Regions from separate parts of the Pseudoalteromonas sp. S2721 genome, predicted to be linked through region 2. Evidence: predicted binding sites of a transcription regulator. Region 2 holds the regulator's gene; each other region holds the start of a gene.
The links. Region 2 encodes MetJ, which represses methionine synthesis genes. Its sites were predicted from a motif close to TAGACGTCTAGACGTCTA; they were not measured.
Positions count from the first base shown of each region.

Region 1: a site for MetJ is predicted at 1,405-1,422, ahead of CWC02_RS16565 (homoserine O-succinyltransferase). Genes of this name have one in related genera too.
Region 3: a site for MetJ is predicted at 1,135-1,152, ahead of metK (methionine adenosyltransferase). Genes of this name have one in related genera too.

Region 1 covers NZ_PNCZ01000044.1:64,074-66,355, forward strand. The annotation lists gene CWC02_RS20860 (homocysteine S-methyltransferase family protein) at 1-403, opposite strand, end outside; gene CWC02_RS16565 (homoserine O-succinyltransferase) at 393-1,340, opposite strand; gene ettA (energy-dependent translational throttle protein EttA) at 1,587-2,282, shown strand, end outside.
Region 2 covers NZ_PNCZ01000006.1:51,720-54,001, reverse strand. The annotation lists gene metB (cystathionine gamma-synthase) at 1-626, opposite strand, end outside; gene metJ (met regulon transcriptional regulator MetJ) at 851-1,171, shown strand; gene CWC02_RS01830 (malic enzyme-like NAD(P)-binding protein) at 1,271-2,282, opposite strand, start outside.
Region 3 covers NZ_PNCZ01000041.1:86,841-89,122, reverse strand. The annotation lists gene tkt (transketolase) at 1-987, opposite strand, end outside; gene metK (methionine adenosyltransferase) at 1,254-2,282, shown strand, end outside.

The sequences.
Region 1 (2,282 bases), on a different contig from region 2:
CGGCTACATAACGCGGTTTGCTAGGATCGTTTGCTTCAAACTCATCACACACACCGCGTGCAAGTTTCGCTGATTCGAGGTTGATTTCGCGGCTAAGGCTCGCCATATCGTAATCTTCCATCGAAATAGTCGTGGCATTAAAGGTATTCGTTTCGATGATATCAGCACCCGCCTCTAAATAGGCACGATGAATATCCGCAATGATTTTTGGCTGAGTCAGGCTTAATAAATCGTTGTTACCTTTAATAAGTACATGCCAGTCTTTAAAGCGCTCACCGCGATAATCCTGTTCTTCTAATTTATGTTCTTGGATCATGGTGCCCATCGCGCCATCGAGGATTAAAATTCGCTGTTTCAGCGCCTCGGTTAATTGTTCGCGTTTATTCACTGCATTACTCGGCATAGTTGTTAGTCCTTACATCTTGGCTAACTAAGTTAATATCATACGGTGTAGTTTGGTACACATAATAGTTTAACCAATTCGAAAACAATAAAAAGGCATGGCTTTGCCAGGTCTTCGACGGTTCGTTGTCTGGGTTATCGTCTGGGAAGTAATTTTCTGGCTTAGGCGCATCCGCTGATTTTTCTTGGTCGCGCAAATACTCCCCTTTAAGGGTATGTGCATCGTACTCTGGATGGCCAGTAATATACACTTGGCTGCCTGATTTATTTTTAATTAAGTAGGCACCTACTCGCTCAGAACCAGCTAACACCACCAAATCATCGCAGGCAGTGATCTTGTCGATATCAATATGACCATAGCGAGAGTGTGGCACTAAAAAGGTATCATCAAAGCCACGAGTGAGTGCTGCATGGTCAAAATAACTTTTATGGGTAAATACGCCGCTTAATTTATTTGGTTTAAGTTCGCGCTTAAGGCCATAGTGATGATATAGACCCGCATGGGCCGCCCAACACGAAAACAGCGTAGACGTAACATGTTGCTCAGCCCAATCTAAAATAACTTTTAACTCGTCCCAGTAAGCAACTTCGTCATACTCTAAATGAGCAAGCGGCGCCCCAGTGATAATCATGGCATCGTAGTTATTATCTTTCACTTCTGAAAAATAGCGATAAAACGTATCCATGTGCTGCTCAGAATTACTACTGGTGCGGTGAGTATCTAAGCGCAATAGCTCAACATTAACTTGTAGCGGTGAATTAGCTAACAAGCGAATAAACTGCACTTCGGTTTCAACCTTGTTTGGCATTAAGTTTAAGATGGCCAAACGCATTGGGCGTATCTCTTGCGTTTTCGCGCGACTTTTTGGCATTACAAACACGTTTTCTTGGCGTAATTTTGCAATGGCTGGCAATTCATCTTTTACTGTAATGGGCATAGCTGGCTCCGAGCATACTTATCTGACTGCTAATTATGAACGGATAGTTAGAAATTTCAACCTCTAGATGTTTAGATGTCCAAATGAAGTAATCTTTCTGAGTGGTCATTAATTAAAATGTATGACTCTTTGAGTAAATAACACCTTGATATTAAGCCTATCATAAACGCTGAATTCTGTATTTTGAGGTAGTTTGGGTATACAATACTTGCTGTTAATTTTTCTTATAAATTGAAGGCTCCTTTCATGGTGTTACCAGATAAGTTTATATTCTCGATGAGTCGAGTTTCTAAGGTTGTGCCACCTAAGCGCACTATCTTAAAAGATATTTCTTTACACTTTTTCCCAGGCGCAAAAATTGGTGTGCTAGGTCTAAACGGTGCAGGTAAATCAACGTTACTTCGCATTATGGCCGGTGTTGACCAAGACTTTGAAGGTGAAGCTCGCCCTCAACCAGGCACTAAAATCGGTTACTTACCGCAAGAGCCTGTGCTAGACGAGAACAAAACAGTTCGCGAAACAGTAGAAGAAGCAGTAAGCGAAGTTAAAAATGCACTTAATCGTCTTGATGAAGTATACAACGAGTATGCAATGGACGGTGCTGACTTCGATGCACTTGCGAAAGAGCAAGGTGAACTTGAAGCTATCATCCAAGCACACGATGGTCACAATATCGACAACGTGTTAGAGCGTGCAGCTGATGCATTACGCCTTCCACCTTGGGATGCAAAAATTGAACACCTTTCGGGTGGTGAGCGTCGCCGTGTTGCGATCTGTCGTTTACTACTTGAAAAACCAGATATGCTTATTCTTGACGAACCGACCAACCACTTAGACGCTGAGTCAGTTGCTTGGTTAGAGCGCTTCTTACACGACTACGAAGGTACAGTGGTTGCTGTAACCCACGACCGTTACTTCTTAGATAACGTAGCAGGTTGGATT
Region 2 (2,282 bases):
CCGCCCACTACATCAGAGTGACCATTGATGTATTTAGTGGTTGAGTGCACAACAATATCAACACCAAACTCAATTGGGTTTTGTAATGCAGGTGATAAGAAGGTGTTATCAGCCGCAACCAAAGCACCACACTGCTTAGCAATACTAGTGATTGCTTTAATATCTGTTAAACGCAAGATTGGGTTACTTGGCGTTTCAATCCAAATCAACTTAGGTTTAATCGCTAAAATTTCTTGGAGATTTTCAGATTTAGTTAAATCCAAAACTTTTAGTTTTAACAGGCCACGCTTTTCAAGCGAGGTGAATAAACGATAACTACCGCCATAACAGTCATGTGGGATCACTAACGTGTCGTCACTGTTTAACAGCTGAGTGGCTAAATGCACAGCAGACATACCTGTTGCAGTGATAATACCTTTAGCACCACCTTCAAGCTCAGCTAAGGTTTCAGCTAAGATATCGCGATTTGGATTACCGCTGCGACCATAGTCATACTGGCGCTTAGTATCAAAATCAGCAAACGAATAGGTGGTTGATAAGTATAAAGGAGGCACAACCGCACCATGATGTTTATCGGCTTCAATGCCGTGACGAACAGCAATCGTCGCTTTATTTTTTTCGCTCATTTCATCACCTATTCTTTAATTGGATGTTTAGACGTCTAAAAGGTTAGATGATCAAATATGAGAAGTCAAAGCATTTATCGCTTACACATAGAAGTTTATACATTTACACCACTAGATGGCTAAATAACTAGTATTTGACTATCTTTTTTAAAGAGATAGAATTTCCGCATCTTGCGCTGTGAATAAGGCGTAAATCACTGACAACCGAGGCAACGAAACAACTTATGGCTAAATGGAACGGTGAATACATTCACCCATATGCAGAACACGGTAAAAAATCAGAACAAGTAAAAAAGATTACCGTATCAATCCCACTTAACGTATTAAAAGTATTAACTGACGAGCGTACACGCCGCCAGATCAATAACCTGCGTCATGCGACGAACAGTGAGTTATTGTGTGAAGCTTTCTTACATGCTTTTACAGGTCAACCATTACCAAATGATGACGACCTACGTAAAGACAACCCTGAAAAGGTACCTGAAGAAGTTAAAAGAATTATGCAAGAAATGGGATTAGATATCCCAGTGCTTGATTCAGAATAAGTATTTCGGCCATCGGATCACCGCCGATAATCGCAGATATAAAAAAACTCAGCCTAGGCTGAGTTTTTTATTGAGCGTTATACCTAAGGCTAATTAAGTTTAACGCATGTAATCTTCTGGCATATCAATTTGCGCCACACCCGATTCTACTGCCGCTTCAGCAACAGCACGTGCAATACGTGGTAATAAACGCGGATCCATAGGCTTAGGAATGATGTACTCGGCACCAAACTCAAGTGACTCAACGCCAGCCGCTTTTAATACTTCACTTGGTACAGGCTCTTTCGCGATGCCACGAATAGCATGAACTGCAGCAATTTTCATTTCATCATTAATTGCCGTTGCACGAACATCTAACGCGCCACGGAAAATGAATGGGAAACAAAGCACGTTATTTACTTGGTTAGGGAAATCTGAACGACCCGTTGCCATAATTAAATCGTTACGCGCGCTGTGTGCAACTTCTGGAGCAATCTCAGGATCTGGGTTTGAACATGCAAACACAACTGGCTTATCTGCCATCAGCTTAAGATCATCTGCAGTTAACAGGTTAGGACCTGATACACCAACGAATACATCGGCATCAGCAATTACATCTTGTAATGTACGCTTATCGGTATTGTTAGCAAATAATTGCTTATACTCGTTTAAGTCATCACGACGTGTATGGATCACACCTTTACGGTCAAGCATATAAATGTGTTCACGCAGTGCGCCACACTTAATTAAAAGCTCCATACAAGCAACTGCAGCAGCACCAGCACCTAAACATACGATGATAGCATCTTCGATATCTTTGCCTTGCACTTCAAGGGCGTTAAGCATACCAGCAGCTGTAACAATAGCGGTACCATGTTGGTCATCGTGGAAAACTGGAATATCACAGCGCTCAATAAGCGCTTTTTCGATCTCAAAACACTCAGGCGCTTTAATATCTTCAAGGTTGATACCACCAAACGTATCAGCGATGTTAGCAACCGTATTAATGAAATCTTCTGTTGTGCGGTGTTTAACTTCAATATCAATTGAATCAAGACCAGCAAAACGTTTGAATAGTAACGCTTTACCTTCCATTACAGGTTTTGATGCAAGCGGACCTAAGTTACCTAAA
Region 3 (2,282 bases), on a different contig from region 2:
TGTACGGCGCTTAAACTCAGCAGCAAGTTCAGGGTATGCACTTTCATAAGCTGCAAATTTTTCGTCCCAGCTTGCTTCTAGTTGCTTACCTTTTTCTTTGCCATCCCACTCGCTATAGATATCAGCTGGGATTTCGAATGCATCGCCAGTCCAACCAAGGAACTCACGAGATGCTTTAATTTCGTCTTCACCTAGTGGTGCACCGTGACAATCATGGCTACCTGATTTATTAGGTGAACCATAACCAATCACTGTTTTACAACAGATAAATGATGGCTTATCAGTAATGCTACGCGCTTCTTCGATAGCGGCGCGAATTGCATCAGGGTTATGACCATCAACATCGCTAACTACGTGCCAGCCGTATGCTTTGAAGCGCGCTGGTGTGTCATCGCTGAACCAACCTTCTACTTCACCATCAATTGAGATGCCGTTGTCATCCCAAAACGCAACTAGTTTACCTAGGCCTAATGTACCGGCTAATGAACAGGCTTCGTGTGAAATACCTTCCATTAAACAGCCATCACCCATGAATGCATACGTGAAGTGATCAACAATATCGTGGCCTTCACGGTTAAACTGTGCAGCTAGCGCTTTTTCGGCAATTGCCATGCCCACTGCATTTGTGATCCCTTGACCTAATGGACCCGTAGTAGTCTCAATACCTGGTGCATATCCATACTCTGGGTGACCCGGTGTTTTTGAGTGCATTTGACGGAAGTTTTTAATTTCCTCTAGTGGTAAGTTATAGCCACTTAAGTGCAGTAGAGAATAGATCAGCATTGAACCGTGGCCATTCGAAAGAATAAATCGATCTCGGTCTGCCCACTCTGGATTCGTTGGATTGTGCTTTAGATAATCGCGCCATAGTACTTCTGCGATATCTGCCATGCCCATAGGGGCGCCAGGGTGACCAGATTTGGCCTGTTGTACTGCGTCCATTGATAAGACGCGAATAGCATTTGCAAGTTCTTTGCGTGATGGCATGAATTCTCCTACCTTTATGTATTTGCGCTGGTTGTTTATGAAGCCCCATTCTTACTTATTGTAAGGGTACAGTGCAATTAAAAATCCGCATTAAATGCACCATTTATGGGCGTTTGTTAAGAACAATACGTTATTACTAATTTTAAATGGACGTCTAGGCGTAAAATTACTATGCAAACATATTTGTTTTAGATAAAATACGCCCCTTAATTTTTTAGCGCTATTACCGACGTTTGTGAAGCGCAATATTTGTGAGCAGAAATACAATGGCAAAACATTTATTTACTTCTGAATCTGTTTCTGAAGGTCATCCGGATAAAATCGCGGACCAAATCTCTGACGCGGTTCTAGATGCTATCTTAGAGCAAGATTCTCATGCCCGTGTTGCATGTGAGACTTACGTTAAAACTGGCATGGTGATGGTTGGTGGTGAAATCACAACTAGCGCTTGGGTTGATATCGAAGAAATCACACGTAAAACAGTACGTGAAATCGGTTACACGCACTCAGACATGGGTTTCGATGCTGACTCTTGTGCAATCCTAAACACTATCGGTAAACAATCTCCAGACATCAACCAAGGTGTTGACCGTGCTCGACCTGAAGAGCAAGGTGCTGGTGACCAAGGTCTAATGTTCGGTTACGCATGTAATGAAACTGACGTGTTAATGCCTGCACCAATCACTTATTCACATCGTCTAGTTCAGCGCCAAGCTGAAGTTCGTAAAAGCGGTGAGCTTAACTGGTTACGCCCAGATGCAAAATCTCAAGTAACGTTTGCATACGAAAATGGCAAGCCTGTTGGTATTGATGCCGTTGTTCTTTCAACTCAACACTGTGATTCAATCTCACAAAACGACTTAGTTGAAGCGGTAATGGAAACGATCATTAAGCCAGTTCTTCCAGCTGAGCTAATCTCTAGCGCAACTAAGTTCTTCATCAACCCAACTGGCCGTTTCGTAATCGGTGGCCCAATGGGTGACTGTGGTCTTACAGGTCGTAAAATCATCGTTGATACATACGGCGGTATGGCCCGTCACGGTGGTGGTGCTTTCTCTGGTAAAGATCCATCAAAAGTTGACCGTTCAGCTGCATATGCTGCTCGTTACGTTGCTAAAAACGTGGTTGCTGCTGGCCTTGCTGACAAATGTGAGCTACAAGTTTCTTACGCTATCGGTGTTGCAGAGCCAACATCTATCAGCATCGAGACATTTGGTACAGGTAAATTAGAAGAAGCGCGTCTAATCGAATTAGTACGTGAGCACTTCGACCTACGTCCTTACGGCTTAATCCAA